Regions from separate parts of the Paenarthrobacter ilicis genome, predicted to be linked through region 2. Evidence: riboswitches for the same ligand, from Rfam matches in the RefSeq annotation. Region 2 holds a riboswitch; the other holds the start of a gene.
The links. Region 2 has a riboswitch for glycine ahead of gcvT (glycine cleavage system aminomethyltransferase GcvT). Riboswitches for the same ligand answer to the same signal wherever they lie in the genome.
Positions count from the first base shown of each region.

Region 1: another riboswitch for glycine. It lies ahead of gcvP (aminomethyl-transferring glycine dehydrogenase); the one in region 2 lies ahead of gcvT (glycine cleavage system aminomethyltransferase GcvT).

Region 1 covers NZ_JAFBCD010000001.1:912,128-922,742, reverse strand. The annotation lists gene JOE60_RS04370 (DNA/RNA non-specific endonuclease) at 1-363, opposite strand, end outside; gene JOE60_RS04365 (L-serine ammonia-lyase) at 402-1,802, opposite strand; gene gcvH (glycine cleavage system protein GcvH) at 1,952-2,338, opposite strand; gene gcvT (glycine cleavage system aminomethyltransferase GcvT) at 2,375-3,523, opposite strand; gene gcvP (aminomethyl-transferring glycine dehydrogenase) at 3,537-6,383, opposite strand; glycine riboswitch at 6,437-6,533, opposite strand; glycine riboswitch at 6,535-6,632, opposite strand; gene JOE60_RS04345 (TetR/AcrR family transcriptional regulator) at 6,724-7,263, opposite strand; gene JOE60_RS04340 (MFS transporter) at 7,336-8,886, shown strand; gene JOE60_RS04335 (sigma-70 family RNA polymerase sigma factor) at 8,919-9,734, opposite strand; gene JOE60_RS04330 (flagellar protein FlgN) at 9,943-10,461, shown strand.
Region 2 covers NZ_JAFBCD010000001.1:3,796,361-3,806,975, forward strand. The annotation lists gene glyA (serine hydroxymethyltransferase) at 1-920, opposite strand, end outside; gene gcvH (glycine cleavage system protein GcvH) at 917-1,303, opposite strand; gene gcvT (glycine cleavage system aminomethyltransferase GcvT) at 1,300-2,499, opposite strand; glycine riboswitch at 2,605-2,702, opposite strand; glycine riboswitch at 2,703-2,801, opposite strand; gene mscL (large conductance mechanosensitive channel protein MscL) at 3,000-3,452, shown strand; gene JOE60_RS17400 (hypothetical protein) at 3,555-3,746, opposite strand; gene JOE60_RS17405 (NAD(P)(+) transhydrogenase (Re/Si-specific) subunit beta) at 3,968-5,344, opposite strand; gene JOE60_RS17410 (NAD(P) transhydrogenase subunit alpha part 2) at 5,341-5,700, opposite strand; gene JOE60_RS17415 (Re/Si-specific NAD(P)(+) transhydrogenase subunit alpha) at 5,700-6,896, opposite strand; gene JOE60_RS17420 (hypothetical protein) at 7,119-9,134, shown strand; gene JOE60_RS17425 (ROK family protein) at 9,166-10,347, opposite strand; gene JOE60_RS17430 (hydroxyacid dehydrogenase) at 10,485-10,615, shown strand, end outside.

The sequences.
Region 1 (10,615 bases), 2.9 Mb from region 2:
GACCTGCGGGGCGGCATTGGTGAACACGAAGGTGTCCTGGTTGGCCTTTTTGGCGGTGGCAGCATCTCCCCACACCGGGTCCAGACGCCGCACCAGATGTCCGCGATCAAACGCGTTGTTCTTGTAGACGTCCGGACCTGCCTGCTGTTCCCTGGGTACCCTGTCATCAAAATGCCAGGTGCCCTCCCGGGCCAGAGGATTCAACTCCGCACCGCTGATGTTGACGCCCACCACCGCCGCGAGCTTCCGGGATGCCCTGAAACGCACGGAGAAGTGGGTGTAGTCCAAAAGAATCGTCGTTACTGACGGACTGGGCAGCTCCAGGCGTGCCCGCAAGAAATCCCTGTCATATCCCCCGCTCATGTGTACAGCATGGCACTAGGGACCGACAGTAAACAGCCTCAGCACTCCACCACGTTGACGGCCAGGCCGCCCATGGCCGTTTCCTTGTATTTGTGGGACATGTCCTTGCCGGTTTCACGCATGGTGACAATGACCTCATCCAGGGAGACCCGGTGGGTGCCATCGCCCCACAAGGCCATCTTCGCTGCGTTGATGGCCTTGGCCGCGGCGATCGCGTTGCGCTCGATGCACGGAATCTGCACCAGTCCGCCGATCGGATCACACGTCAATCCAAGGTTGTGCTCCATGGCGATCTCGGCCGCGTTTTCCACCTGGCCGGGCGTGCCACCCATCACTTCAGCCAGTCCGGCAGCGGCCATGGACGACGCCGAACCGACCTCACCCTGGCACCCCACCTCAGCACCGGAAATGGATGCCTGTTCCTTGTACAGAACACCCACGGCACCGGCGGCCAGCAGGAACTTCACCACAACATCGTCCCGGTCCTGCTGGGTGGCTTTGTCCATGCCGGGGGCGTAGTTCAGCGCGTAGTACAGCACTGCGGGGATGATGCCCGCTGCGCCGTTGGTGGGGGCTGTTACCACCCGGCCACCGGATGCGTTCTCCTCATTGACCGCCAGCGCGATCAGGTTGACCCACTCCTGCCAATACTTGGGATCGTTGCGGTCCTTGTCCTCTTTCAGGAGCCGCTCCAGCCAGTCGGGAGAACGACGGCGGACCTTCAGTCCGCCGGGAAGGACACCTTCGCGCTGCAGGGACGTTTCAACACAGGCTTCCATCACGGCCCAGATGTGCAGGAGGCCTTCGCGGATCTCCTCCTCGGTGCGGGACGCACGCTCGTTGATGAACATGATGTCGGAGATCCCCAGCCCCTTGGACGAGCACCGTCCCATCAGCTCGGCCGCCGTCCTGAACGGCAGCGGCAATTCCTTCTTGGATTCTTCCAATTCGGCCTGCGCTGCGGATTCCTCGCCCTCGCGCACAATGAACCCACCGCCCACCGAGAAGAACGTTGCTTCTTTCAGCACGTTGCCCTCTGCATCGGACACGGCGAACTTCATCCCGTTGGTGTGCCGCGGCAGCACGGTCAAAGGGTGCAGGATCATGTCTTCCACGGCGTAGTCCAACTCGACGCCACCGGCCAGGTTGAGCTTTCCCGTCTCCGCCATCAAGGCCAGGCGTTCCTCCACTTCATCGGGAAGGATCAGCTCGGGCTCGTAGCCTTCAAGGCCCAGCATCGTTGCCGTGAACGTGCCGTGTCCCCGACCCGTCGCTGCCAGGGAGCCATACAAATCAACGCGCAAAGAGGCTACCTTGCCAAGGACATCAGCGTCCTTCAGCTCGGAAGCGAAGACCGCTCCGGCCCGCATCGGACCCACGGTGTGGGAGCTTGAGGGGCCAATTCCCACGGTGAACAAATCGAAAACACCAACAGCCATAGCCGTGATTCCTTTTTAAAGCTTGAAATGTTCCGGCAGATGATCCTGCCGGAGGGCCGAGCACGTTCCCCGATTCGGGGGTTCGCTGCCACATGTGCCGTGCGCACGGCATGATGGGCAGCGATCCCCCGAAGTGGAGCAAGGGAACGTCAGGCCAGGTCGCCACCGTTCTTGGAGGCGTATTCCTCGGCCGAGAGCAGCGGACCGTCAGACTCGGCAGCAACCTTGAAGAGCCAGCCGGCGCCGTAGGGATCGTTGTTGATCAGGGCGGGATCGGAAACAACGGCGTCGTTGATTTCCGTGACCTCACCGGTGACGGGCGAGTACAGGTCCGAGACCGACTTGGTGGATTCCACTTCGCCACAGGTTTCTCCTGCAGTTACTGAAGAACCAACCTCGGGCAGGTCCACGTACACAATGTCACCCAGGGCGTCGGTGGCAACCTCGGAAATGCCAACGGACACCGAGTTCCCTTCGCCGCGGGAGACCCACTCGTGCTCGTCGGAGTACTGAAGCTGGGCAGCTACTTTGGGCATTCTGTTTCCTTTACGGGTGGAGGCTAAAGCCTGTGGTTACTTTTGGCGCTTGTAGAACGGCAGGGCTACAACTTCGAACGGCTCGCTCTTGCCGCGCAGGTCGATGTCCAGCGCGGTGCCAAGCTCTGAGTGTTCGACGTCGACATACGCCAACGCTACCGGGTATCCCAACGTGGGGCTGGGCTGGCCGGACGTCACTTCTCCCACCACGGCACCATCCTTAAGGACCGGGTAGTGTCCACGGCCTGCCCGGCGTCCCAGGCCCTTGAGTCCAACCAGCTTGCGTCCGCTGGTGCTCCCTGCGCCATCGGCTTTCAGGGCAGCGAGTGCTTCCTTGCCAACAAAGTCGCCTTCCTTGGAGAGCGCAACAACCGGCCCAAGGCCTGCAGCAAAGGGGTTGCCTTCACGGGAAAGCTCGTTGCCGTAGAGGGGCATGCCGGCTTCCAAGCGCAGGGAGTCGCGCGATGCCAGCCCGGCCGGGATCAGCTCACCTTCATTAGCGGCAGCCGCAATGGCCTGCCACAGCGCGGCAGCTGATTCGTTGGCCACGAAGATCTCGAACCCGTCTTCGCCGGTGTACCCGGTGCGGGCCAACAGCAGGTCCTGGGTGCCGCCGTCGAACGTGAACGGGACATCAACCGCCGCGTAGTACTTCAGTTCGGTGACCAGCGCGTGCTGCTCCCCGGGGACGAGGCGAAGGAGGATCGCTTCGGCAAGGGGCCCCTGGACAGCGATCAGCGACGTCCCGGCAGAGGCGTCCTGAACCACGACGTCAAAACCGGCGGCGCGCTCCAGCAGCGCGGCAGCCACAACCGCAGCGTTGCCTGCGTTCGGGACCACCAGGAACTTGTCCGAGCCTTCTTCGGTAGAGGCACGGCGGTAGACGATCAGGTCATCAATGATGCCGCCGTCTTCCTGGCAGATCAGGGAGTACTTGGCTTTGCCCTGGGCCATGGCAGAGATCTTGCCTGCCAAGGCGTAGTCCAGGAACGCGGCCGCCTCGGGCCCGGTGACCCAGACTTCGCCCATGTGGGAGAGGTCGAACAGGCCTGCGGATTTGCGGACGGCGTGGTGCTCGGCCAGTTCGGACGAGTACTTGAGCGGCATTTGCCAGCCGCCGAAGTCCGTAAAGGAGGCGCCGAGCTTCTTGTGCTCTTCGTAGAGGGCTGTGTACTTCTCAGTCATTCTGCGGACCGTCCTAGTTCTCGAAGTCTTCGATCGGCGGGCAGGAGCAGACCAGATTACGGTCTCCGGCTGCGCCGTCAATGCGGCCAACGGGCGGGAAGTATTTGTCCTGCTTGAGGTGGTGGACCGGGAACGCGGCCTGCTCACGCGGGTAGGAACGGTCCCAATCGGAACTTACGACGGCGGCTGCCGTGTGGGGTGCGCGGCGGAGCGGGGAATCCTGCACGGAGAAGTCGCCGTGGGCAACCTGGTCGATTTCGGCACGGATGGCGATCATGGCTTCGATGAAGCGGTCGATCTCCGCAAGGTCCTCGGACTCGGTGGGCTCCACCATGAGCGTTCCCGCTACCGGGAAGGCCAGGGTGGGTGCGTGGAAGCCGAAGTCAATGAGGCGCTTGGCCACGTCCTCAGCGGTGACGCCGGTTTTGGCCGTCAGTTCGCGGAGGTCCAGGATGCACTCGTGCGCCACGAGGCCGCCTTCGCCCGTGTAGAGAACCGGGAAGTGATCGTTGAGGCGTGAAGCGATGTAGTTCGCAGCGAGCAGCGCGGACTTGGTGGCTTCGGTGAGGCCCTGGCCGCCCATGAGCTTCACGTAAGCCCAGGAGATCGGAAGGACACCGGCGGAACCGAAACGGGAGGCGGAAATCGGGACGTCGTTGCCTTCGGTCCAGGATGCTGCGTCACCGGGCATGAACGGCGCCAGGTGTGCCTTGGCTGCCACCGGGCCAACGCCCGGTCCGCCGCCGCCGTGCGGGATGCAGAAGGTCTTGTGCAGGTTCAGGTGGGACACGTCGCCGCCGAACTTGCCCGGCTGGGCGAGTCCGACGAGTGCGTTGAGGTTGGCGCCGTCAATGTACACCTGGCCGCCGGCCTCGTGGATGGCGTCGCAGACTTCGCGGACGTCGGCGTCGTACACACCGTGCGTGGACGGGTAGGTGATCATGATCGCGGAGAGGGCGTCGCGGTGGGCCTCGATCTTGGCCTTGAGGTCAACGTGATCGATGGTGCCGTCCGGCGCGGTGGCAACAACCACTACCTTCATGCCGGCCAGCACTGCGGAGGCCGCGTTGGTGCCGTGAGCCGATGCGGGGATAAGGCACACGTTGCGCTGCTCATCGCCGTTGGACAGGTGGTAGCCACGGATGGCCAGCAACCCGGCCAGCTCACCCTGCGAACCTGCGTTGGGCTGGATGGACACTTGGTCGTAGCCCGTGATCTCGGTCAGCTGTGCCTCGAGGTCGCCGATGAGCTCACGCCAGCCCTCGGTGTGGGAGTCCGGTGCGAACGGGTGGATGGAGGCGAATTCCGGCCAGGAGATGGCTTCCATCTCTGCCGTGGCGTTGAGCTTCATGGTGCAGGAGCCCAGCGGAATCATGGTGCGGTCCAGCGCAAGGTCGCGGTCAGAGAGCTTGCGGATGTAGCGCAGGAGCTGGGTTTCGGAGCGGTGCGTGTTGAACACCGGGTGCTGCATGAAATCGCTGGTGCGCTCCACGGAGGATTCCAGGGCGAAGCCATCCGCCGACTCAAGTACCGAAGCGCCGAAGACCGATGCAACGTCGGCGACAACCGCCGTCGTCGTGGTTTCATCAACAGACATACCCACGGTGTCAGCATCGATGCCCCGGAGGTTGATGCCCTTGGCCTCAGCGGCGGCCACGATCTCCGCAGCCTTGCCGGGAACGCGGACGGTGACGGTGTCGAAGAAGGAGCCATGGAGGACGTCGACGCCGGCCGCCTTCAGTGACGCTGCGAGCGTGCGGGCGTGGCTGTGGGCGGTTTCGGCGATCGCCTTCAAGCCCTCGGGACCGTGGTAGACGGCGTACATGGAGGCCACGATGGCCAGCAATGCCTGTGCCGTACAAATGTTGGAGGTGGCCTTCTCACGGCGGATGTGCTGCTCACGTGTCTGCAGCGCCAAGCGGTAAGCGGGGACGCCGGCGTCGTCCTTGGAGACGCCCACCAGGCGGCCGGGCATGGAACGCTCCAGCCCCTTCTGGACGGCCATGTAGGCCGCGTGCGGGCCGCCGAAGAACAGCGGAACACCCATGCGCTGCGCGGAACCAACAGCAATGTCGGCACCCTGCTCACCGGGAGGGGTGATGAGCGTCAGGGAAAGGAGATCGGCAGCCACAGTGACCAGTGCGCCGCGTTCCTTCGCCTCAGCGATGACGGCGGAGTGGTCGAACACGCGGCCGGAGACACCCGGCTGCTGCAGGACGACGCCGTTGATGGTGCCTTCGGGGAGGCCCAGGGACAGATCGGCCACCTCAACCTCAAAGCCAAGCGCTTCCGCGCGGCCCTTCACGATCGCGATGGTCTGCGGCAGGCAGTCGGCGTCCAGGACGGTCTTGCCATCCTGCGCGGCCTTGTTCTTGTTGGCACGGCGCATCATCAGCACGGCCTCGGCAACAGCGGTTGCTTCATCCAGAAGGGACGCATTGGCAATCGGCAGGCCAACAAGGTCCTGGACCATGGTCTGGAAGTTGAGGAGCGCTTCGAGGCGGCCCTGCGAAATTTCCGGCTGGTAGGGGGTGTAGGCGGTGTACCAGGCGGGCGATTCCAGGATGTTGCGGCGGATCACCGGCGGCGTCACGGTGTCGTAGTAGCCCTGGCCGATCATCTGCACGGCAGTTTTGTTCTTGGAGGCGAGCTTGCGGAGCTCGGCAAGAACCTCAACTTCGCTCAGGGCGTTTTGCAGGGTGAGCGCCACGTCCTGCCGGATGTCGTTGGGAACCGCGGTATCAACCAGCGCGTCAACGGTGCCGTAACCCACGGTCTTGAGCATGGTGTCAATATCGGCTTGGCGACGGGCACCGATGTGCCGATCGACGAAGGTGGTGGAGGCAGAACTAACCGTCACGAAGGAACTCCATAGGTTGGGCGGCATTTGGGTATGCCGCAGTGGCTCGGGTTCCTCCCCGCTCTGTATTGGACCTGAGAGTTTCCGCAGGCTGGTGTGCCTGCTTGCACCGTCGGTGAGCCCGGCTGAGCGGACTGCTTTCCAGAGTTGCCTTGCCGCGGCGGTGCGTGGGCCTGAGAGATTCCTGGGGAGGATTTGCTCCTACGGCGCCTGCATCACATGCTTGCAGGACTCTCCCGCCGCAGATCAAAGGCTTGTTCAGTTATACGCAGCGCCGTGTTGGCCGCGCCACATGACTAATTGTCCTATGTCACGGGCGCGGCGGCAAATGGATGAATCGCTACTTCCGCAGGCGCTCCACAACAGCCAGCAGGATTTCGACGTCGGCCTCCCGCCGATTGTTGCCCTCTTCCTGGCCACTTTCGAACATGGCGTTGAAGTACAGCCCATCCCCCATGTAGCTCACGGCCTTCGCCACTTCCGGACCAACGTCTTCGGCAAGGACGTCCAACCACTGCTTCTGGATACCGGCAAACCGGCGTCGGGTTTCTTCATGGGCCACCTCGGCCAGGCGGGTGGCGGCCACGAACGCCCGGTCCATGGGAGTTCCCGCCCACACGGAGGAACGGATGAAGTAGGCTGCCGCCCCGTCCTCGGCTGCTTTCATCTGCTCAATGTCCTCCTGGCCCAGGGCATCCAAACGTTCCAGCAGGGCACTGATCAGCGCTTCCTTATTGGGGAAGTGGTACAGCAAGCCTCCCTTGGAGACACCGGCCCTTTTGGCCACGGCGTCCAGGGTGGCTGCCCGCTCCCCCACGTCAATGAGCAGGGACTCGTATGCATCAAGGACTGCGTCCCTGGCGACTGGTTTCCGTGGCATGTAACCATCATTCCCTATAGCGTTTGTGCATTCCATTTGAAACTGTACCGTCTGGACGGTACAGTTGATGACATGCCTTCGCAGTCTGTCATCCACGCCTCCCAGTCCGCTCGTCCCGCCATGGGCCCGCGCGCTCCTTGGCGCGACTGGCTTGCCCTGGCACTCCTGATGTTCCCCGTCCTGCTGGTTGCGGTGGACAACACCGCATTGACCTTCGCCCTGCCGGAAATCGCCCGTTCGTTGAACGTCGGCGGGATCCAGCTCCTCTGGATCGTGGACGCCTACCCGCTGGTATTGGCCGCGCTGCTGGTGTCCATGGGCAACCTGGGTGACAGGATCGGACGACGCCGGCTGCTTCTGATCGGCAGCACAGGCTTCGCTGCGGTTTCGGCTGCTACGGCATTCGCGCCCACCGCGGAATGGCTCATCGCCGGGCGCGCCGGACTGGGTGTTTTTGGCGCCATGCTGATGCCCTCAACCCTCTCCCTGATCCGGAACATCTTTACTGACCCCAACCGCCGCCGCTTGGCGATCGCAGTGTGGGCGGCCGGGTTCTCCGGTGGCGCCGCCCTGGGCCCGATCTTCGGCGGGTGGCTGGTGGAGCACTTCTGGTGGGGCGCAGTGTTCCTGGTTGCGGCGTTCCTGCTGCTCCCGCTGCTGGCTTTCGGGCGGGTGCTGATTCCTGAGTCCAAGGATGCACATCCCGGGCGCGTTGATGTTCCCAGCATCGCGCTCTCCGTCTTCACCATGGCGCCGTTCGTTTACGGCATCAAGGAGCTGGCCGTCCACGGTTTTGGAGCCTCGGCCGCAGCCTTCATGATTTTCGGCCTGGTGATGGGCATCCTGTTCGTCCGCCGGCAACAGCGGATTGACTCCCCCATGCTGGACGTCACCCTCTTCAAGAACACGGTGTTCAGCACGGCAATCGTTGCCAACGTACTGTCCTTGTTCTCCATGACGGGCTTCATCTACTTCTTCGCCCAGCACCTGCAGCTGGTGGAAGGGCAGTCCCCCATGGAAGCCGGCATCGCCATGATCCCAGCGCTCCTTGCAACAGTCGTTGCCGGTTTGCTGGTGGTCCCGCTGGTCAAGCGCGTGCGGCCCGGGTTTGTGGTGGCCGGTGGCCTGACGCTCAGCGCCGTGGGCTATCTGGTGGCCATGGTGGGTGACCACGGCAACGGACCGTTGTTCCTGCTTTCGGCCCTGACTGTGCTGGCGGTAGGCGTTGGAGCGGCGGAAACCATCTCCAATGACCTCATCCTGGCCTCCGTCCCGGCCGATAAATCCGGCGCGGCCTCGGCCATTTCGGAAACCGGATACGAACTCGGTTCGCTGCTGGGCACGGCTGTCCTGGGGTCAATCCTCACCGCGTCCTACCAGCACAACCTCATCATCCCGGACGGCATCTCCACCGAAGTTGCCGCACAGTCCAAGGAAACGCTCGCAGGCGCCGTGGACGCAGCGTCCACGCTGTCCGCACCCCTGGGCGAAGCCTTGACCGCCGCGGCCACCATCGCTTTCGATTCCGGCGTCCACATCACGGCGGCGATCGGGTTGGTGCTGATGGCGGGCACGGCAGTGCTGGCGGCCATCCTGCTGCGCAACGTGCCCAAGGCGACCTAAGGCCCCAAAGGCAAACCAACGCTCAGCCGGACCTACACCGCGTTGTTGAGTGAGGCTCCCAGGCCCAGGCCACGGGTAATGCCCCCGGTGGTTGCCGTGGCCAATGCCGAGAGGTAATCGTTGCGACGGCGGGCTGTAATGCGCGACTCAGGTTCGAATGCCTGGCCTGGCGAGTCCGCATAGTGGGCCGCGAGGCCGTCACGCATCAGACGAATGCCTTCGGCCCGCTGCTGGGACACGGCGGCATGCGTAGAACCAAGTTCGTCCGCGAGGTCCTTCACCGACCGCCCCGCGAGGTAGATCTCCTGGATCACGAAACGCATTTTTTCCGGGAGGGCGTCGACGGCGGCGCGGAGGTACTTGATGCGCTCGTCGGCTAGGACAGAGTGTTCCGGGGAGTCGGTGGGCGACGCCACCGTGTCCGCCACGACGTCGTCCAAGGAAGTCAACGTCCGGGACGCGTCCACCAAGGCGGCCTCAACGTGGCTCCGCTCGACGCCCAGCGCTGATGCCATTTCGGCCACGCTGGGTCCCCGTCCCAACAAACTGGTCAGGGTTTCCTGGACAGCCAGGGTTTCCTTGATCCGTTTGCGGGCCGACCGCGTTGCCCAGTCACCCGCGCGCATCTCGTCCGCGAAGGCGCCCACGATCCTTCGCCGCGCAAAGGCGCCAAAAGGAACGCCAAGGTCCGGATCGAAGGAATCAGCAGACGTTATGAGGGCAACGGCACCGACAGAAGCGAAATCATCGCGCGACAAATGCGATGCGCGCGCACAAAGGTCAGAGACCAGGTAACCAACGAGCGGAAGGTGCTGCAACACCAGCTCGTTGCGCTGTTCGCGATTCAAGAGTGAGTCCCCCCATGAGACCGGAGTGTCAAGAGCCAACCGGGTTTCCTCCTGCTGGGTCGATGCCAGAGACCAATCAAAGCATCGCAGTTGGGGCGTCCAATCAGCTACGTATTCAGTGAACATACCACCTCAAAAGCGCTGTGCGTGTACGCTCAACAGAAGTACAGATAAACCCTGCCAAATCGTAATTTTGGTGGGCCATAAAATGAATTGGGGAACCGTGGGGGCGGACGAGCTATCGGCAACGCTGTGGCGACAACGAAGACAACTGGATTTCCTGCTCTTCCTTCTCGAAACCCAGCTCCTGCACCTCCGGGCCGGCAACTGGCACCGGCTGGATTTCACCGCGTCCGAACTCGAAAAAGTCCTGGAGAACTTCCGGTTCGAATCCCTTGCCCGCGGGGTAGAAGCCTCTGCCTTGGCCGCCGAATGGAACGCCCCGGACCAGGTGAACCTTCCTGCCCTGATTGACCTCGCACCCCCCGGTTTGTGGCCTGAACTTTTCAGCGACCATCGCCGCGAAATGGTGGCCTTGCTGGCCGGCATCGACCACGCTGCCGAAGCCAACACGGAACTCCTGCTGGCGCCGCCGTCCGCGGAGAGCGCCGACGGAGACGTTGGGGACCTCGGATTACTGACACGCGACGCGAATATCCACAGGGCACTGTCCGCGGTACGTGCCGTTTCCCTGCGGACGCTCCGCACCTTCCTGGGCCTGGATTAGCTCAACCACGCCGGGCACCGGGGGCACCAGGTTGCAGCAGGCACCATGTGGGAACGGCGATTTCCACCGATCGTCGCAACAGGTTTGCTGTGATCTTTCATGGCAAGCGGGCCGGTGAAAATCACCCGTTACTTGCAGGGCAGGCGTGTAGCGT
Region 2 (10,615 bases):
GAACCGGCCAGGACGCGTTCCTGGCGTTCACGGAATTCCTCCGAGGCAGCGATTTTGAACGCCACGGCCTTGCCCGCGATCACGTGCTCCAGCGGTCCGCCCTGCTGGCCCGGGAACACCGCCGAGTTGATCTTCTTGGCGATGTCGGCGTCGTTGGAGAGGATGATGCCGCCGCGCGGACCGGCGAGGGTCTTGTGGGTGGTGGACGTGGTGACGTGCGCGTGCGGGACGGGCGAGGGGTGCAGCCCGGCGGCCACCAGGCCAGCGAAGTGGGCCATGTCCACCATCAAGTACGCGCCTACCGAGTCCGCGATCCTGCGGAATTCCGCGAAGTCCAGCTGCCGCGCATAGGCGGACCAGCCAGCCACGATCAGGGCGGGCTTATGCTCCCGGGCCAAAGCCTCAACCTCGGCCATGTCCACGGTGTGCGTATCCTCGCGCACCCCGTACGGGACCACGTTGTAGAGCTTGCCGGAGAAGTTGATGCGCATGCCGTGCGTCAGGTGCCCGCCGTGGGCGAGGTTCAAACCCATGATGGTGTCGCCGGGCTTGATCAGCGCGTGCATCACCGAGGCGTTGGCCTGCGCTCCGGAGTGCGGCTGCACGTTCGCGTACCCGGCCCCGAACAAGGACTTCAAGCGGTCGATCGCGAGCTGCTCCACCACATCCACGTGTTCGCAGCCACCGTAGTAACGCTTCCCCGGGTAGCCCTCGGCGTACTTGTTGGTCAGCACCGAACCCTGTGCCTGCATCACGGCAACCGCAGTGTGGTTCTCCGAGGCGATCATTTCCAAGCCATCGCGCTGGCGGCCCAGTTCGTCGTCGATCTTCGCCGCGATCTCCGGATCCAGCTCGGACAGCGGGGCATTCAACGACCCCGACACAACCTGCTGGTAATGGTTCAACGTTTCAGCGTTCACAGTTCTCCTCCATTGGTTGCTGCATAATCTTCAGCGCTCATCAGCGGCCCTTCGTCGGTGGCAGCCACCTTGAACAGCCAGCCCGCACCGTAGGGATCGTTGTTGATGAGTGCGGGGTCGCTGACAACAGCGTCATTGATCCCAGTCACCTCACCGGTCACGGGCGAGTACAGATCGGATACCGATTTAGTGGATTCAACCTCACCGCAGGTCGCCCCCGCGGTCACAGAAGAACCAATCTCGGGCAGGTCCACGTACACAATGTCCCCCAGGGCGTCGGCGGCCACCGCAGAGATACCGATCCCCACGGGACCGTCCCCCTCAGCGGGGGCAACCCATTCATGCTCGGCCGAGTACTTCAGCCCGGCAACTACTTTGCTCATTTCGTTCCTGTCTTCTGGTTCGCTTGTTTTTGGCGCCGATAAAACGGCAGCTGGACGACTTCGAACGGTTCGGCCTTGCCGCGCAGATCCACTTCAACGGTGGTGCCCGGGGCAGAATGCTCGACGTCGACGTACGCCAAAGCGATCGGGTATCCCAGCGTGGGGCTTGGCTGCCCGGAGGTCACCTCACCGATCAGGGAACCGTTCTTCAGGACCGCGTAATGCGAACGGGCGGCACGACGGCCAACACCCTTCAAGCCCACGAGCTTCTGCCCCAGTGCAGAGCCGACACCTGCTGCTTTGATCGCGGCCAGCGCATCCTTGCCAATGAAGTCACTGTCCTTGGTCAGTGACACCACCGAACCCAGGCCCGCCGTGTAGGCATTGATGTGCCGGGTCAGTTCGTTGCCATACAGCGGCATGCCCGCCTCCAGGCGCAGCGAATCACGGGCAGCGAGGCCTGCGGGGATCAGGCCGTGGCCCTCCCCGGCCCCAAGCAGCGCTTCCCAGAGACGTGGAGCATCCACGGCGGAGAGGTAGATCTCGAACCCGTCCTCGCCGGTATACCCCGTCCGTGCCACGAGCAGGTGCTGCGGCCCGCCGTCGAACGTCAGCGGAACCTCAACCGCAGCGTAGTACTTCAGCTCCCGCACCAAACCGTGGTCTTCTTCCGGGACCAGCGCCAGCAGAATCGCTTCCGCGGCAGGCCCCTGCACTGCGATCAGGGACGTTTCAGCAGAGGCATCTTCGACCATGACATCGAACCCTGCCGCGCGCTCCTGCAAGGCCGCGGCCACCGCAGCTGCATTGCCTGCGTTGGGGACCACCAGGTACTTGTCCACGCTTTCCTGGGGAGAAGGCCTGCGGTAGGTGATCAGATCGTCAATGATGCCGCCATCGGCATTGCAGATCAGGGAGTACTTGGCCTTGCCCACCGGGATCCCGGACAGTTTGCCCGCCAAGGCGTAGTCCAGGAACGCGGCAGCGTCGGGGCCGGTGACCCAGACTTCACCCATATGGGAGAGGTCAAAGAGGCCGGCTGATTTACGGACTGCGTGGTGTTCGGCGAGTTCGGACTCGTATTTAAGGGGCATCTGCCAGCCACCGAAGTCAGTGAAGGAGGCGTTGGCTTTTTTGTGCTGTTCGTACAGAGCTGTGTACTTGCCGGATTGCTGCCCGTCCGGGGCTGCTGCCAGCGCGGCGTCGTGCGCCGATAAGCCGCTCCGCGGGTGATGTGATTGAACGGTCACAAGGAACTCCATGATTCAGGCGCCTGCTTAAGCGCCACGATTGCGTGGGTTCCTCCCCGCTCTGTATTGGACCTGAGAGATTCCGCAGGGATGGTTTCCTGCTTGCACCGTCGGTGAGCCCGGTGACCCGGACTGCTTTCCAGAGTTGCCTACCCGCGGCGGTACATGGGCCTGAGAGATTCCTGGGGAGGATTTGCTCCTACGGCGCCTGACTGGATGTACCGGCAGGACTCTCCCGCCGCAGATCAAAAGCGTTGCATCACACTGGGTGACACGCTTCACACCATAACGGCTCCGCTCGAACAAGTCCAAAAACCATCCCTCCATCACATCCCACCCCCAATTCCCCATCCCTCCATCACATCCCGGCCTTAAACCCGAAACGCGGGGATGGTAGTTTGATGTCTGCTGAGGCAGACACCCGCACCCAAATCGGAGGACCATCCATGTTTAAGGGTTTCAAGGACTTTATTCTTCGCGGCAACGTGATCGAACTGGCGATCGCCGTTGTCATCGGCAGCGCTTTCACCGCGCTTGTTGCTGCTTTCACCAACAACATCATCAACCCCGTGATCGCCGCCGCCGGTGGCATGAACGCCGATGGACTCGGTTTCAAGATCTGGGACAACAACCCCGCTACGTTCGTCAACTTCGGCGCCGTCATCACCGCGCTGGTGACGTTTGTGATCACTGCGGCCGTGGTCTACTTCATCTTCGTAGCGCCCATGAACAAGATCAACTCCCTGGTCAAGGACCGCCTGGCCACCGAGGAACCCGAAGAAGAGCCGCTGCCGGCGGACACTGCTTTGCTGGCCGAGATCCGCGATCTCCTCAAAGCACAGGCAGCCGCCCGCGACTCCGGCGTTGTTCCCAACCCGGACAACGGCACCCTCCGTTAGGACTGCGGCGCGACTGCGCACCCTGAAAGCCCGGCGTTCTCACCTTGAGGACGCCGGGCTTTTGGGTTCAAAAAGGCGCCGGGCTTTGAACCGGGCTGGTCCTCAACCAACCAGCTGGATCCACAGACCCACACCGCGTTCCTTGACCACCATCCGGCGCTCCACAGCTCCCCGTTGGACCAGCCATAAAACGTCACCATCAGCAGTCACCGCGTCAACCACTCCTTGGTCCACCACGTGGTTGCCATGCCAGATCTGGACGGTATGGCCCACCAAGGACCTCCAGTTGGTCACCCGTTTTCCCTGCAGGGGCTCGAGCCTGATTCCGAACAGCGGCTCTCTTCTGTTGTAGTGCACCCGTTTGCTCCTCGCTGCCGGACCTCACACTTCCTTTAAAGGACAGGTGCCTGCGGCGGGCCGGACATGACGCTATTAACCAGACGGCGTGGGGAGGCATTGGTCACAGCACCGCAGCTGCCACACCCGGGGCTGCTTCTCCGTGGGGGTGTGGGGGTTCAGTTCAGCGCCTTCACCGCTCCCAGAACTTTGGTCAGCGAATCCTTGGCATCGCCGAACAGCAACGTGGTGTGCGGTTCATGAAGCAGCTCATTCTCGATCCCGGCGAATCCCGGGCGCATGGACCGCTTGAGGAACACCACTTGGCGGGCGTCGGCGACCTCCAGGATGGGCATCCCGTAGATGGGCGAACCGGAGGTGGTTTTGGCCGCAGGATTTACGACGTCGTTGGCGCCCACTACCAGCGCGACGTCGGTGGTCTTGAAGTCCGCATTGATGTCGCTCATTTCCTTCAGCGACTCGTACGGAACGTTGGCTTCGGCCAAGAGGACATTCATGTGCCCCGGCATGCGGCCGGCCACAGGATGGATGGCGAAGTCCACCTCGATCCCCCGGGCTTCCAACGTGGCTGCCAGTTCCGCGGCCGTATGCTGGCCCTGTGCCACAGCAAGTCCGTAGCCGGGGACGATGATCACACGCTGCGCGTAGCCGAGCAGCACCGCAACATCCTCGGCGCTGGAGGAACGGACCGGCCTGCTGCTCACTTCCGTGGACCCGGCCGTGCTGCCGCCTTTGAAGGCCCCGAACATAATGCCTGCCACGCTTCGGCCCATGGCGGCGGCCATGGCACGGGTCAGGATGGTGCCGGACGCTCCCACCAATGTCCCTGCCACCAGCAGCAATACGTTGCCCAGCACCAGTCCCGAGGCAGCCACGGCCAATCCGGTGAAGGCATTCAGCAGCGAGATCACGATCGGAACGTCGGCCCCACCCACCGGGAGGACCAGGAAGATACCGGCGCCTAGCCCCAGGAGCATTAAGACACCCGCCAAGACAAGCGAGCCGTTCAGGATCACCAGGACACCGGCCGCCACCGCCGCCAGCAGGACCACTCCCATGAGCACCGGCAGCCCGGGAAAGGTGACGGGCCGGGTAGTCATGAGCCCTTGCAGCTTGGCAAAGGTCACCGCCGAACCGGCGAAGGACACCGCGCCCACCAGCAACGTGAATACGATCGCCACACGAACCCACGTGTCCGCCGAGTGGGGAAGTTCCAGCAGCGCCACCAGAGCCGCTGCTCCACCGCCCACGCCGTTGAACAGGGCCACGAGCTGCGGCATCTGAGTCATCTGCACCCTGCGTGCCACCGGCGCCGCGACGGCCGAGCCCAACGCCATGGCCGCAAGAATCCACGGGATGTTGTCCAGCTTTACGGACAGGAACACTGTGGCAATGGCCAGCAAAGCACCGAACGCCCCCAGGAGATTTCCGCGCCGGGCAGTACGCGGCGAATTCAAGCCCCTCAGGGCCAAAATGAAGCACGACGCCGCCACCAGATACAACAGCGCCGTCCACGTTGGGGAAAGGAGTGTCACCGTCGCCCCTCCTCGCCGGAAGCAGGGGCCTGGCCCTGCTTGACTGACGGTGTGGCGGCTTCAGCGTTCGACGGCGGCTGTTGCCTTCCGCGGAACATCTCCAGCATGCGGTCGGTCACCACAAAGCCGCCCACGAGGTTGGCGGTGGCAAGGACAACAGCCAACAGCGCAACAACCAGCACCCACGGATCGTGTGCCTGCCCGGCCACGATGATGGCCCCCACCAGGATGATGCCGTGGATGGCGTTGGCTCCGGACATGAGCGGCGTATGGAGGGTGCTGGATACCTTGCTGACCACCTCAAAACCCACGAAGACGGCCAGCACCGTGATGGTCAGGAGACTGACGCCGTCCATCAGCCCGCTCCTTCCACGGGAACGGATTGCTGGTGGGCTGGCCCGGGATCGCCGGCGAGGGCCGCTAGTGCTTCCGCTGTGGGCGCGTGGACCACCTTGCCGTTGTGGGTCAGGCAGGTCCCGGACACCACCTCATCATCAAAGTCGGGGGCCACCACGCCATCCCGGGTCATGAGCGCCAGCAGGTTGGCAACGTTCTTGGCGTAAAGGCGCGATGCATCCGCTGCCATGGCCGATGCCGGATCCTTGAGTCCCACCACCGTGACACTGCCAAAACCTCCGCTGGCCGGGACTGAAATCTCTTGTCCGGGGATGCTTCCCTCTACGTTGCCTCCCGACTCCGCGGCGAGGTCAATGACCACGGAGCCCGCTTTCATGCCCTGCACCATGTCCCGGCTGACCAGGGCCGGGGCCCTCCTGCCAGGAACGGCCGCGGTGGTGATCAGCACGTCCGACTGGGCAACGTGCGGCGCCAGCAGTGCCCGTTGCAGCGCTCCCCTGTCCGCGCTCAGTTCGCGGGCGTAACCGCCGCTGGCTTCCGCCGTTTCCAGGTCCAGCTTGATGAACGTTCCACCCATGGACGCCACCTCATCTGCGGACGCCGGCCGGATGTCGTTGGCGGACACCCGCGCCCCGAGTCTCTTGGCTGTACCAATGGCCTGCAATCCGGCCACCCCTGCACCCAGCACCAACACCCTGGCCGGCGGGACCGTCCCGGCCGCCGTCATGTACAGGGGAAAGAACCGGGGCAGGCGAATGGCCGCCTCAAGAACGCAGCGATACCCGGCCACCAAAGCTTGCGAGGTGAGCGCGTCCATGGACTGCGCCCGGGAGATGCGGGGCACCAGCTCCATGGCAAACGCCGTGATTCCGCCGGCGGCGAGCGCCTGGACGGTAGCCGGCTCCGACGACGGCGACCCGAACCCGATGGACACTGCACCGCGGCGGAGGGCGGCCGCCGTCGAACGTTCCATGGGGCGCACGTGGCAGAAAACATCAAGGGAGCCGAGGTCCAAGGCCGCCACCACCGTGGCCCCTGCGTCCCGGTATTCCTGGTCGCTGTGACCGGCAGCGGAGCCTGCGCCGGATTGAATCTCGACATCGAGCCCCAGTGCGGTCAATTGCCGGACAGTTTCCGGCGTGGCGGCCACCCGCGACTCGCCCTCGAGTACCTCGCGTGCAACGCCTGCTTTCACCTGCCGCTCCTCTCCGGAACAGACCAGAACGTGGTTGCCACGAGTTTATGCACGCGGACGGGGCAGCGATAGGTACCGCGAGGTTTGAAAATGTTCGAATCATGGAATTCGACGGCGGGCGGACGGACCATGGATGGCAGGTGCCCTGAACGTGTCCGGAACGTCTCGGAAGCTACCACCCCCTGGACCCCCCCAACGGGATACTCAATGAGGAGACCTTCCATGTCCTTTTCCCTGAATCGCCGTCAGCTGCTTCAGACCGGCGGAATGGCCGGACTGGCCGCCGCGTTCGCTTCGATGTCCGCTGGCGCAGCCAACGCTGCCAAGCCTTTGACCGCTTCCGGGCCCCTGATCACTGACTTGGGGCCCGCCGTCGTGCAGTTCTCCCTCATGAGTTCACTCCTGGTGGGCGACACCGTGTACATCGGATCCCGCAACCTTAATCCCGTGCGGATCATCGGCTACCACCTTCCGACCGGACGGGTGACGTCGCGGACGGACCTGGGCTCGGGCTACAGCATCCAGGCCCTGGCCGCAGATCCCAGCGGGCGGTACCTCTACGCCGGCGTGCTCCGCGACGGCATGGACGGCCAACCGAACATCTACCGCTGGGACCTCAACACTCCGGCCTCCCCGGCTGTGGGTGTTGGCCAAACGGGTGACCGCGATATCAGGGCGCTCGCCGTGGCCCCTGACGGCAGGGTGTACGCGGCCGGCGGCGGACTCACCACCAACGCCCCGTCCCTGTGGGAATACGATCCCGCCACCAACGCAACCACCAGCTGGGGCATCCCGGACCCGGGGGCCACGATCGCCCAGGCCGTTGCCGCGACGGCAGCCTACGTGTATTTCGGCACCGGCAGCACGCTCGGTGGTGGCAACGGTTCAAGCCCTGGCCGCTTGTTCGCGTTCGACCGGACCACCAAGGCTTTCACCAACATCCTCCCGGCCGAGGTTGCAGCAGGGGTTTCCGTGACCTCGCTCAGCGTGTTGGACGGCCAGCTCGGCGTCGGAGTGAAGGGCCCGGGCAAGTCCGTGCTGATCAGCCTGACGGACCACACCAAGTACACCATCATCGCCAAGACAGGTGTCATGTTCCGGCAGCTGGGGAACCAGGTCTTCTTCGTGAAGGAACCCGGTGTCTGGTCCTACAACATGGCCACCAAAAAGATCACCCAGATCCTCACGGAGGACGTTGGCGCCATGTGGGGCCTGGATGTCTACGGCAGTAAGGCGTTGACCGTTTCCTCCTACGATGTCATCGAGATCGACCCCGTGGCCAAGACCGCCGTGAAACACGATCTGGCCGATGCCGGGGCGCCGGGCGGGCCGCAGCAGTGCATGGGCCTCGCCGCCGGCGCTGGAGACATTTACGTGGGCGGAACAGGCGTGATCGCCAGGCACCAACCAGCAATCTCCCAGGTGTCCTACCTGCGGGCCACCGGTGAAGCAAAGGACGCCGTGGTGGTGGGCGGGGTCCTTTTCACGGGCCAGTACAACTCCCGCGGCATCCTCTCGTACGATCCCGCCACGGGCCAACTCCCCCATCAGGTGGCAGCACTCCCGGCCGGTCAGAACCGTCCGTTGGATGTCTGTTGGGACACGGTCAACAGCCTGGTGATCGCCGGTGCCCAGAATGACACCGGTGGTGGTGGCTGTTTCGCCGCCTACAACCCGGCCACCGCCCAAGTGGTCACCACCGTGAACCCGATCGATACCCTCCAGATGGTCCGCGCCGTGGCCACCCGCCAAGGAACGGCCTACCTGGGCGGCGACAACATCTACCCCGACGGCCCCCGGAGCACGGTGGTGGCCTGGGATCCTGTGGCGAATCAGGAGTTGTGGCGGCTGGATCCCGGCCAATCCGCGGGAATCGCTGCCCTGGCCGTGCAGGGCAAGTACCTCTACGGCATGTCCCGGCGGGCGGCGGGCCTCTTCGTCATCGACCTTGAAACCCGGCAGGTGGTCCACCGCGGCGACCTCAGCAGTGTGTGCACCGACTTCGGCGCCCTCCAGGTGAGCCGCGGGATCGTGTACGGCGTTTCCGACACCACTGTTTTCCGCATCGACCCCATGACCTTCGCTGTGTCAGTGGTGGTGGCCGGCATCAACGGCGGCTGGTACAGCGGCCCCCACATCACCGCGGACGAGGACGGCCTCCTGTACACGCTGCGGGGGCCCAACCTGGTCCGGATCGACGATCAACAGGCGATGCAGGCGCTGCGGAAAGCGAACTGATCCCGTCGGTTCGGTGGGCGCCGGGTTGCGGTCAGGCTGTCCTGGCCGGCCGCAACCCTCCGGGCTGTGATCCTTCGGGCTGTGAGTCCCGGGCCGAGAACAACCCGTCCAACACGGAGCACGCCGCGCCCCGTGCCACAGCAGCCCGGTCGGTCGTGACCGTATCAATCCCAGGAGCCGGAGTGCCCACATGACGAAATTGCCCCAGGAAAGCCGTTGCGGCCTGCTCCGGAAGGCTGCCCATCCTGGCCTCGGGCGCGAACCCCACCATCACACGTTCCGGCCCCAAAACCTTGGCGATATTCGCCATACCGGTACCCAAGTGCACGGCGGCGTCGGCAATCAGTTCGCCGTCGAGGTCAGGCATGACCCCGCGGTCTTCGCCCGTCCGCAACAGTTCCTGCTGCATTCCCCACAGGCTGGCGCGGGTTTCCAGGCAGTCATCCGCACCGCAGTGGCACGGCCGGGCAGGGCCGCCGCCAGTCAAGGAACGGGTGTGGGCGAAGCCGCCTGCAGCGCCGTTGAAGCCCCGTTGGATACGGCCTTCAACCACCACTGCGGACCCCAGACTGGTGCCGACGCTGATGACCAACAGGTCGCGGCCGGCGAAAGAACCGTCGAAGAGGAGTCCGCGGGCGTAGGCGTTGACGTAGCTGTCGATGACGACGGGCAAGCCGTTGGCCTGTTCCAGGATGCCTTGGAACGGGACATCGGCCCAGTCCATGGCCCCGCTGTGCTGCACCGTCCCGCCGGTTTGGTCCACGACTCCGGAGACCGCAACGCCCACACCTATGAGCTTGGCAGTGTTGGTCCCGGCCGCGGTTGCGACCGCCAGGGCCACGGCTTCCGCAGCAGCGTGGGGCTGCGTCGAATCAAGTGGCTCGGTATGCGAGGCCACCGCGCCACCGCGCAAATCTACGACGACGGCGAGAGCCTCCGTGGCGGACAGCCGCACCCCCGCGGCGAAGACACCCTCGCGGCCAAGCTCCAGCAACCGTGCAGGACGGCCGCCTGTGCCGCGCTCGATCTCCGTTTCCACCAGGAGCTGTTGCTGCAGGAGCTTATTGGTGATCCCCGTGATACTGGCCGGGCTGAGCCCTGTTTGCCCAGCGATGGCCGCCCGCGAAACCGGTGCCATGGTGCGCACGACATCGAGCACCAAGGCCTCATTGATCTCGCGGATCAGTGCCTTGCTTCCTGCGCGGGGCTTCATTGCACGCTTCTCCTGGGTTGGTGCCAACGTGGGCCTTTCCCATTCTGGCATCGGTGCCACGCGGGACGGTCATCCAGTCGACTTTTAGTTAGTTTAGTCATTGACAAAACTAATACGCAATCAGTACCGTCAACCGCATGAACTCCACCAGCGCCGTTGAACAGCCGCCTGCTCTCCGGATCCTCCTCAGCATTCCCGACGCCGAATTCAGCCCATTCTTCCCGGCATCAACACTGGCTGCGCTCCACGAACTCGGCGAGGTGACGGT